Regions from separate parts of the Halomonas sp. A020 genome, predicted to be linked through region 2. Evidence: predicted binding sites of a transcription regulator. Region 2 holds the regulator's gene; the other holds the start of a gene.
The links. The regulator sigma-54, encoded in region 2, starts transcription at its own class of promoters, with help from an activator protein. The targets are predictions, from matches to a motif close to TGGCACNNNNNTTGCTNT.

Region 1 (4,996 bases), 1.3 Mb from region 2:
GCGGGAATTCGCTGCCCCGTGGCTTCCTGACGGCGTTTTGCCCATATCACCAGCGCAATACTGGCCGCGATGGCGATCACGAAGGTGACAGGAATCAGTCCGAAGCCCGATTCGAACAGCGGCTCAGGTAGATAAAGCCCGCGTACGTTAAGAAACACGGCCTCGCCGAACGCGAGGCTTTCTCGAGCGCTGGGGAGCGCCCGCAGCACGGCAAAGTACCAAAAGAAAATCTGCAGCAGCAGCGGAATGTTACGAAAGGTTTCGATATACGCGGCGGCTAGCTTGGCGATCAGCCAGTTGGGCGATAGACGAGCGATACCGACGATAAAGCCAATGATAGTGGCGGCAATAACGCCCAACCCACCCACCAGCAGCGTATTCAGCAGGCCAACGAAGAAGGTGCGGCCATAGGTGCTTTGGGAAGAGTAGTCGATCAGACTCTGAACGATCCCAAAACCGGCGGTATTACTCAGGAAGCCAAAACCTGTGGTGATACCCCGTGAGGAGAGGTTGTCTTGCACGTTGCCGACGATATAGAACAGAAAAGCGATGACAGCGGCAATCAGCAGACATTGAAAGATGAGCGCACGTTTGGCGCGGTCTCGCCAGAACGGTGGCTTTTGGCCAACGGGGCGAGCGTTAGGTCTTACGGACATGGGTGGCGTCTCCGCGATACGGAAGGTCAATCAAATGGCCCGCCATGACCAAAAAGGGTGGCGGGCCGGGGTCAAGCGAGACGCTTAGCGAATCGGCGGTGCGTACTGGAAGCCGCCTTGGTTCCACAGGGCGTTGACACCGCGTTCGATTTCCAGCGGTGAACCCATACCTACGTTGCGCTCGAAGCTTTCACCGTAGTTACCCACTTGGCTCAGGATGTTATAGGCCCAGTCGGCGTCAAGACCCATGCCTTCACCATAGTTGCCGTCCTGGCCGAGTAGACGCGCTACGTCCGGGTTATCGGAGCTGAGCATCTCTTCTGCGTTCTCGCTGGTCACGCCGTACTCTTCACCGTTGATCATGGCAAACAGCGACCACTTCACGATGTTGAACCACAGATCGTCCCCCTGACGTACGACCGGGCCCAGCGGCTCTTTGGAAATGACGTCGGGCAGAATCATCGCGCCAGACGGGTCGTCGAGCTGAATGCGCAGGGCCGCCAGCTGAGAAGTGTCAGACGTCAGAACGTCACAGCGGCCAGCCTGGAAGCCACCTACGGTTTGCTCGGAGGTATCGAAAACGATGGGGTCGAACTCCATGCCGTTGGCACGGAAGTAATCAGCCAGGTTCAGCTCGGTAGTGGTGCCTGATTGAATACAAATCGCCGCGCCATCCAGCTCGGCCGCGCTGGTGATACCCAGGTCGCGAGAGACCATGAAGCCCTGGCCGTCGTAGAAGTTAACGCCGGTGAAGTTCAGACCCAGGGTAGTGTCACGGGTCGTGGTCCAGGTGGTGTTACGAGACAGAACGTCCACTTCGCCGGACTGCAGCGCGGTGAAACGCTCGACGGCGTTCAAAGAGATGTAGTTGACGGCATCGGCGTCGCCCAGTACCGCAGCGGCCACGGCACGGCATACGTCAACGTCGAGGCCCTGCCAGTTACCGTTATCGTCCGGGGCGGAAAAACCTGGCAGGCCGTCGCTGACGCCACACTGTACGGCACCACGTTCGCGGGTATCTTCCAGCGTATCGGCTTGGGCGGTCGCCACGCCCGCAAGAGAGATGGCGCCTGCGGAGGCCAGAAGTACCAGGTGTTTCTTATTGATCATGTTGTGTTCCCCTTCCTCGATTTAGTGTCGTTATGCATGGTGATGCATCACTAAAAGCTAGCAAGGAAGGTGCCAAAAAAGATATGTCGTCAAATTCAGCGCTTTTCAACGTAAAATCAGCGAATTTAACGAAGGTCTTGGTGCAAAAAAGTGCGCCAGCGGCTACGCACTGCGCCTTTTTGGTGCGCAGCCGCTGGCGAGTGACCGATCGCGCTAGCGAATGGGCGGCGCGTACTGAATCCCGCCATCCTTCCACAGGGCATTCAGACCACGGGCAATGTTGAAGTCGGAGTGGGTGCCCACGTTGCGTTCATAAATATCCGCATAGTTACCGACCTGTTTGACGATTTGGTAAGCCCAGTCCGCCGACAGGCCCATGGCCTCACCAAAATCACCGTCTTGCCCAAGCAGGCGCATCACATCGGGATTTTCTGAGCTTAGCTGCTCATCCACGTTGGCTTGGCTGACGCCCAGCTCTTCGGCATTCAACATGGCAAACAGTGACCACTTCACGATGTTGAACCACTGATCATCGCCTTGGCGTACGGCGGGGCCTAGCGGCTCTTTAGAGATGATTTCCGGTAGCACGACGGCCATGTCGGGGTCGGCCAGTTGAATGCGCTGGGCGTAGAGCTGCGAGGCATCCGAACTCAAGACGTCACAGCGGCCTGCTTCGAAGCCCGCAATCGACTGCTCGGGTGAATCGAACACCACCGCATCGTAGGTCATGTCGTTGATACGGAAGTAGTCGGAAAGATTGAGTTCGCTGGTAGTGCCCGACTGCGTACACACCGCCGCGCCATCCAGCTCTTGCGCGCTCTGTACGCCCAAGTCGCTGGCCACCATGAAGGCTTGGCCGTCGTAGTAGCTCACACCGGTAAAGTGCATGCCCAGTGTGGTGTCGCGGCTCGACGTCCAGGTGGTGGTGCGGGAAAGGACATCTACTTCACCTGATTGCAACGCGGCAAAACGCTCCACCGAATCCAACGGTACGAAGTTGACCTTGCTGGCATCACCCAGCGCGGCGGCCGCCACGGCACGGCACACATCGGTATCTAGACCGCGATACTCGTCGTTATCGTCTAAAGACGAAAAGCCGGGCTGAGCCGCGTTAACGCCGCAGCGCACGCTGTCGCGCTCTTGCACCGTTTGTAGCGTATCGGCCATGGCCGTGGGTACCCATAGGGCGGGCGCTAACAGGGTGACTCCCCATCCAAACCAACGCGTGGTGTTCATTTGTTATTCCTTAACGTGGCGCGCACGATGATTGGCGCATAAAAAAGCCGGGCAGAGCCCGGCCAGATACCTAGCGAAGCTGCCCGCTTATGCGAAGGCTTTACGCATAAAGGGCGGCAGCGCCAGGGCACCCCGGTGGGCATCCACTGTGTAGTACTGTAGCGGCATTTCGTGATCGGCGGCAGCCTCTTCGCGGAAGCTTTCAACGCTGGTCGCTTTACCGGCCAACGTCACGCTCCACCAACCCGAGGGATACACCGGTTGGGGGAAGGGTAGCGTGGCGACGCTATCGAAGCCTGCTTCGCGCATGTCGTTGCGCAGTTCGCGGATGATCGAACCGCTATGATAAAGCGGCGATTCGCTCTGCTGTACCATCACCCCGCCGCTTTTCAGAATACGGTGGCAGCGTTTCAAGAAGTCGGTCTTGAACAGGCCTTCGGCAGGGCCGACCGGATCGGTGGAGTCGATGATCAGCACGTCGATGCTCTCGTCGGCGGCGTCGTCGACCCACTTCACGCCGTCGGCAAACAGCAGCTCGGCGCGGGGGTCGCCGTTGGCTTCCACCAGCGACGGGAAAAAGCGCTCAGCCGCCTTGGTCACTTCTTCATCAATATCGATCTGGGTGACCTTCTCGACGCCCGGATGGCGCAACACTTCTTTCAAGGTGCCGCAGTCGCCGCCGCCAATGATCACCACCCGCTTGGGGTCTTGATGGGTGAACAGCGCCGGGTGGGCAATCATTTCGTGATACAGGAAATTATCGCGATCGGTCAGCATCACGCAGCCATCCAGCACCATCAGGTGGCCGTAGGTCTCCGTGGCGTAGACTTCCAGGTGTTGGTAGGGGCTCTGTACATCCAGCAGTTTTTCGGTGACTTTCAGCGAGAAAGCGCTGCCATGGCTATCGAAGACTTCGGTAAACCACTGGTCGTCGCGTAGGTCGCTCATTACTTGGCTCCTGGGCATTGATCGTTCGTTTGGGTCGGAATGCCCTGATGGTACTGCGGGCTTAGGTCGTGCAGCGCCTCCATGAAGGCGGTGACGTGATCGGGGTTGGTGAACTGGCTGATGCCGTGGCCCAAGTTGAATACATGACCCGGACCGTGGCCGTAACTTTCCAGCACGCGTGCCACTTCGGCGCGAATGGCCGAGGGGCGGGCAAACAGCACGTTGGGGTCCAGGTTGCCCTGCAGGGCGACTTTATGGCCCACGCGTGCACGAGCATCGGATAGCTCGGTCGACCAGTCGATGCCTAGGGCATCGGCACCGGCACAGGCGATATGCTCCAACCACTGTCCGCCGTTTTTGGTGAACAGGATCACCGGCACGTGGCGGCCGTCATGCTCGCGGATCAACCCGGAGACGATCTGCTCCATATAGCGCAGCGAGAACTCTAGATACGCCGGCGTGGAGAGCGCGCCACCCCAGGTGTCGAAAATCTGTACGGCCTGAGCGCCCGCACGAATCTGCGCATTCAGATAGTCGGTGACCGCCTGCGCCAGGGTATCCAGTAGCTGGTGCATGGTGTCCGGCGTGTCGTACAGCATGGTTTTCAGATGACGGAAATCCTTGCTGGAGCCGCCCTCGACCATATACGTCGCCAGCGTCCAAGGGCTGCCGGAGAAGCCGATCAGCGGCATGCGGCCATTCAGCTCGCGGCGGATAGTGGACACCGCGCGCATCACGTAGTCCAAATCGCGCTCGGCGTTCGGCACGGTCAGTGCCGCTACTTCTTCCGGCGTGCGCACGGTCTTCTTGAATTTGGGGCCTTCGCCGGTTTCGAAGTAGAGGCCCAGCCCCATGGCGTCGGGGATGGTCAAAATGTCCGAGAACAGAATCGCGGCGTCGAGCGGGTAGCGCTCCAGCGGCTGAAGGGTGACTTCGCAAGCCAGGTCATGATTGCGGCACAGGTCCATGAAACTACCCGCGTCGGCGCGGCTGGCGCGGTACTCCGGCAGGTAGCGTCCTGCTTGACGCATCATCCACACCGGAGT
Region 2 (4,996 bases):
ACTTCTCCAGCCACGTTTCAATATCGCTTGCCATGGCCTCTACCACGGGGTAGCCGCTCAAGAAGTCGATGATGTTGGCGTCGCGACCGGTATATTGGCGCAGAGTAGGGTCCCAATAAGGATTGGGCAAGCAGCGTACGTCGAACACGAGGTCGGCATCCAGCGGAACGCCGCGTTTGTAGCCAAAGGACTCGAAGGTGAGCGTCAGTTGATGCTGGCGCTGATGAGCTACTTGGTCGGTAATGCGGCGTCGCAGATCGTGTACGGAGAGTCGAGACGTATCGATCAATAAATCGGCGAGGTCGCGAATGTCATTCAGCGTCTCTTCTTCTTTGTTGATCGCTTCTTCCAGCGTCATGTCGCTATCACGGGTGAGGGGATGACGACGGCGGGTGGCCGAGTAACGCTCCAGCAAAATACGCGCATCGGTTGTCAGGTAGATCACCTGAAAACGAATTTCCCGGTGGCGCAATTCTTCAAGTAGCGCTGGCAGACGCTCCAGCGCAGTAGGTAAGTTGCGTGCGTCGATACTGACGGCAATCCGGGTGCGCTCACCCTGGGCGCGCAACTCGTCGATAAGCGAGCCCAACAGCATGGCAGGCAAGTTATCGATCGCGTAATAGCCAAGATCTTCCAGCGCTTGTAAGGCGATAGACTTACCGGAACCTGAACGGCCGCTAATGATCACCAGTTGCATAGCGTCTCTCTTGGCGTTTGAGCGTAAGAAGTAAAGACAAATTGAAGGAGTAGATCTGTTACGCAGCTTGTTCGCGTATCTTGGCCGTTATCAGCGTCAACAGTTCTTTTTGGCTGCCTGCTTTGCGCAGCTGTTGGCGAGTATCGGCGTCGTTCATGATCGTCGCGACTTGTCCGAGCAAAGCAAGGTGCGTGTCATCGGCTTCTTCAGGCACCAGCAAAACGAACACGAGATCGACCGGGTCCCCATCGATGGCATCGAAATCGACGGGTTCCGCCAGTTTCAAAAAGCCAGCAATGGGGGCACTGCAGTGTGGGCTTCTTGCGTGGGGAATGGCAACACCGTTGCCAATCCCCGTGCTGCCAAGACGCTCGCGCCCAATCAAACGACTGAACACTTCTTGGCTGTCAAGGCTGGGCGTGTTTTGGGCGATGAAGGTGCTGAAAAACTCCAGCACCCGCTTTTTGCTGCCCCCGGGTACGTCATAAAGCACGCGCTCCGGGGGGAGAATGGTTTCCAACGTCATTGAGTTAACGCACGCCTGCGCCTTGAGCGCGAGCTTGTGCTTTTTCCTTGTGTTTGACGAGTTGACGATCGATTTTGTCCGCAAGGGCATCGATGGCAGCATACATATCGTTATCGAGTGCCTCGGCATGAAGGTCAGCACCGGCGGCATGTAGCGTGCACGTTGCCTGCTGGCGCTCCTTTTCGACAGATAAGGTCACTTGTACCGTGGTGATATTGTCGTAGTGTCGTTCGACGCGTTCCAGCTTTTCGTTAACGTAGTCACGCAAGGCGTCAGTCAGTTCAACGTGATGACCAGTGATGTTTACTTGCATTGACGTGCTCCTTATCCATCGGGCTGTACTTCGATTGTAACCCTTTTTACGCTATTGCAAAGCCCTTGCGGTGAGTTTGTCACGACCAAGCGTTTAACTAGCGTAAACGGCGGCGCTCGCTCGAAGAGGGAATGCCCATCGACTCGCGATATTTCGCGACGGTACGTCGTGCCACGCTTATTCCGCCCTCTTCGAGAAGCGTCACCAAGCGACTATCGGAGAGCGGTTTGCCTGAGGGCTCCTCTTGAATGAGCTTTTTGATACGTGCGCGAATGGCCGTGCTCGAGTGGCTGTCGCCGCCGTCTTGGCCACTGACTTGACTGGAGAAAAAGTATTTCAACTCGAACACGCCACGCGGTGTATGAATGAACTTCTGTGTCGTCACGCGTGAGATGGTCGACTCATGCATCTCTACGGCTTCGGCGATGTCGGCCAAGATCAGTGGCTTCATGGCCTCTTCGCCGTGCTCTAGAAAGCCAATTTGGCGAGCGATGATTTCACGCCCCACGCGCAGCAAGGTGTCATTGCGGCTAGAGAGGCTTTTGATCAGCCAGCGCGCTTCTTGAAGGTGCTCTTTCAAGAACTGGTTGTCCTGGCTCTTGTCGGCGCGTTTGATCAAGCTGGCGTAGTCGGGTTGGATGCGTAGCCGTGGAAGAGCGTCCGGGTTGAGCTCTAAATGCCAGCCTTCGTTGTCATGGCGCACGACCAGATCGGGAGTGATGTAGCTATCGTCGGTCACGCCGTAGGCGCTGCCGGGTCGGGGATCGAGGCTGCGAATTAATCGAATGACGTCATCCAGCTGTTCATCGTCCAGGCTCAAACGGCGCTTGAGGAGGCGCATATCGTCTTTGCCTAGCGCCTCCAAAAACTGTCGTACCAGCCGTTTGGCTGGCATCAATAGCGGGGTGTCTTCCGGCAACGCAGCAAGTTGAAGCATCAGACATTCGCGCAGGTCGCGAGCGAACACGCCGGTCGGCTCGAACTGCTGCAAGCGCAGTAGGGTATTTTCCACTTCCCGTTGGCTCAAGCCGTCATGACCTTGTGCTTTGAGCCCTTCACGAATGTCGTTGAGCGGCTGGGTAAGATAACCATTGGCGTCCAGCGCATCGATCAGGCTCTCCGCAATTGCATATTCCCGTGAGCTGACATCGGTCATGGCCAGTTGCCACAGCAAATGGCCATGCAGGCTTTGGCCAGCGGCTTGGCGCTCGAAGTCGGGTCCTTCGCTACCACCGCTCAGACTGCCCATGTCTTGGTAGGTGTCCGACCAGTCGCTGTCGACGGAGAGTTCGTTGGGAATGCTGTCAGACCACTCGGCCTCTTGCGGCTCGCTGACTGCCTGTTCCCCAAACTCGTCCTCTTGCTCGAGCATAGGGTTGGCGTCAAGTGCTTGCTGAATTTCTTGACGGAGGTCCAGCGTAGAGAGCTGCAGCAGGGCAATGGCCTGTTGCAGCTGGGGTGTCATGGTCAGCTGTGTGCCGATACGCAATTGGAGAGAAGCTTTCATGACCATCTGAGAACCACTCGTTAATCAGAAAGCTCCACCCTAGAGCGAGTTATGGCTAGGTGCAAGTGCAATAAGCATGCCACTAAAAGAAAAGTTTGGTCAGGCCTCGGTTTAGAGCCGGAAATCAGCGCCCAGATAGACGTCGCGGACCTTTTGGTTATTGAGAATCTCCTGGGCGTTTCCACTGGCGATGATGTGGCCATCGCCAACGATGTAGGCGATATCGCAAATATCCAGGGTTTCACGCACGTTGTGGTCGGTGATCAAGACGCCGATGTGGCGTTTTTTGAGTGCGCGGATAATGGTTTTGATTTCGCCGACCGAAATAGGGTCGACCCCTGCAAAGGGTTCGTCGAGTAGAATGAACGCGGGCTCGGTGGCCAGCGACCGCGCGATCTCTACTCGACGGCGCTCGCCTCCTGAGAGGCTCATGCCTAGGTTGTCACGAATATGGGTGATATGAAAATCTTCGAGCAGTGACTCCAGGCGAGCTTCTCTGGCACTGCGATCGAGCGTTTTGCGCGTCTCGAGGATGGCCATGATGTTATCGGCTACCGAGAGCTTGCGAAAAATGGAGGCCTCTTGGGGAAGATACCCAATGCCTGCCATGGCGCGTTCGTGCATGGGCGCGTGGGTCAAATCCAGATCGTCGATACCCACATTGCCCGCATCGGATTTGACCAGTCCGACGATCATGTAAAACGAGGTGGTTTTACCGGCTCCATTGGGGCCCAACAGTCCAACGACACTGCCCTGGGCGATTTCCAGGTTGATGTCCTTGACGACACGGCGGCGTTTGTAGCTCTTCGCTAGGTGGTGGGCGTAGAGCGTTTTGACAGGTGCGGAATCTGCAGACGTTGATGCTGCCACGTGTGGGCGCTCCCTATTGTTCCGGCTGAAGGGTCATGCGAATGCGCTGGTTGTCGCTACCGTTCACGTCGGAGCGAGCTTGCACCACTTCCTGGTCGATGAAGTACTCCAGGCGGCCCCCTTGAAAGCGGTCGCCTTGCTGGGTCAGTTCGGCTTGGTCGATCAGCTCCACGCGGCGTTCGGCGACATGATAGATGATGCGCCGTGCCCAACCTTCCATGGGGGTCTCCTGGTCGTCGAGACGATTGCGCAAGTAGGCACGCTCACCCGTGGCAATGGCTTGAGAAAGTTCCCCTGCATCATTGCGCTGAATCTCGACGCGTTCGCCGCGCAATTGCATTTCGCCTTGACGAATATCCACGTTACCTGAGTAAACTGCGGTGCCCGCGCGCTGGTCGAGGTCCAGGCGGTCGGCTTCTACTTCGATGGGTGCTTGGCTTTGCGCCATGGCAGCCGTCGCCAGCGGTAGCGTTAAAGCAAAGAGGGTGCTGCGGAGAGAGGCATTCATCGCGACTCCTAGGGGGTACGAGTGGCCGGCGGATGCACGCCGCGCACGTTGTTGGTCAGGCGGACCTGGCTGTCATCCAGCCAAACGTCCATGCGGGAAGCTTCCATACGCTGAGGGGGCTGCTGCAACAGCACGGGCGTAGTGCTCCAGGCGTGGCGGGTCACGCCATCGTAGTTGAGTTGCTGTGTATCGAGCTGCCAACCCTCTTCAGGCGCGAGCAGCCGGGCAGACCCGCGCAGCGTCAAGGCCTGAGTATCGGTATTCAGGGTGCCGGTATCCGCGGTCGCCAACCACTCCCGCTGTTCGCTATCGAACAGCGTAGCACGTGGCGACACGACATCTGTCATGGCCGTTTGAGGTGTATGCACTAGCCGGGGAGTGACCAGCGACTGCTGAATCGTCCCCGATTCCCCAAATAGGGTGATTTCGGCATTCTCTAATACATGACCTGGCTCCTGAGCGCGCGCTTGCTCGTCGATATCTCGCTCTTGGGCGCTGCGCGGGTCGAGCCAAACCAAAAGCATGCCCAGGACGACGACCAGTGCCGTTACCCAAACTCGTTTTCTGAGCTTTAC

Region 1: the regulator sigma-54 is predicted to act here: its motif matches at 1,824-1,841, upstream of FRH_RS04725 (amino acid ABC transporter substrate-binding protein).

The regions. Positions count from the first base shown of each region.
Region 1 is NZ_AP022850.1:1,024,382-1,029,377, reverse strand. It holds gene FRH_RS04730 (amino acid ABC transporter permease) at 1-656, opposite strand, end outside; gene FRH_RS04725 (amino acid ABC transporter substrate-binding protein) at 741-1,766, opposite strand; gene FRH_RS04720 (amino acid ABC transporter substrate-binding protein) at 1,980-3,002, opposite strand; gene speE (polyamine aminopropyltransferase) at 3,090-3,950, opposite strand; gene hemE (uroporphyrinogen decarboxylase) at 3,950-4,996, opposite strand, start outside.
Region 2 is NZ_AP022850.1:3,631,859-3,636,854, reverse strand. It holds gene rapZ (RNase adapter RapZ) at 1-697, opposite strand, end outside; gene ptsN (PTS IIA-like nitrogen regulatory protein PtsN) at 756-1,223, opposite strand; gene raiA (ribosome-associated translation inhibitor RaiA) at 1,228-1,536, opposite strand; gene FRH_RS17140 (RNA polymerase factor sigma-54) at 1,634-3,049, opposite strand; gene lptB (LPS export ABC transporter ATP-binding protein) at 3,155-3,913, opposite strand; gene lptA (lipopolysaccharide transport periplasmic protein LptA) at 3,927-4,421, opposite strand; gene lptC (LPS export ABC transporter periplasmic protein LptC) at 4,430-4,996, opposite strand, start outside.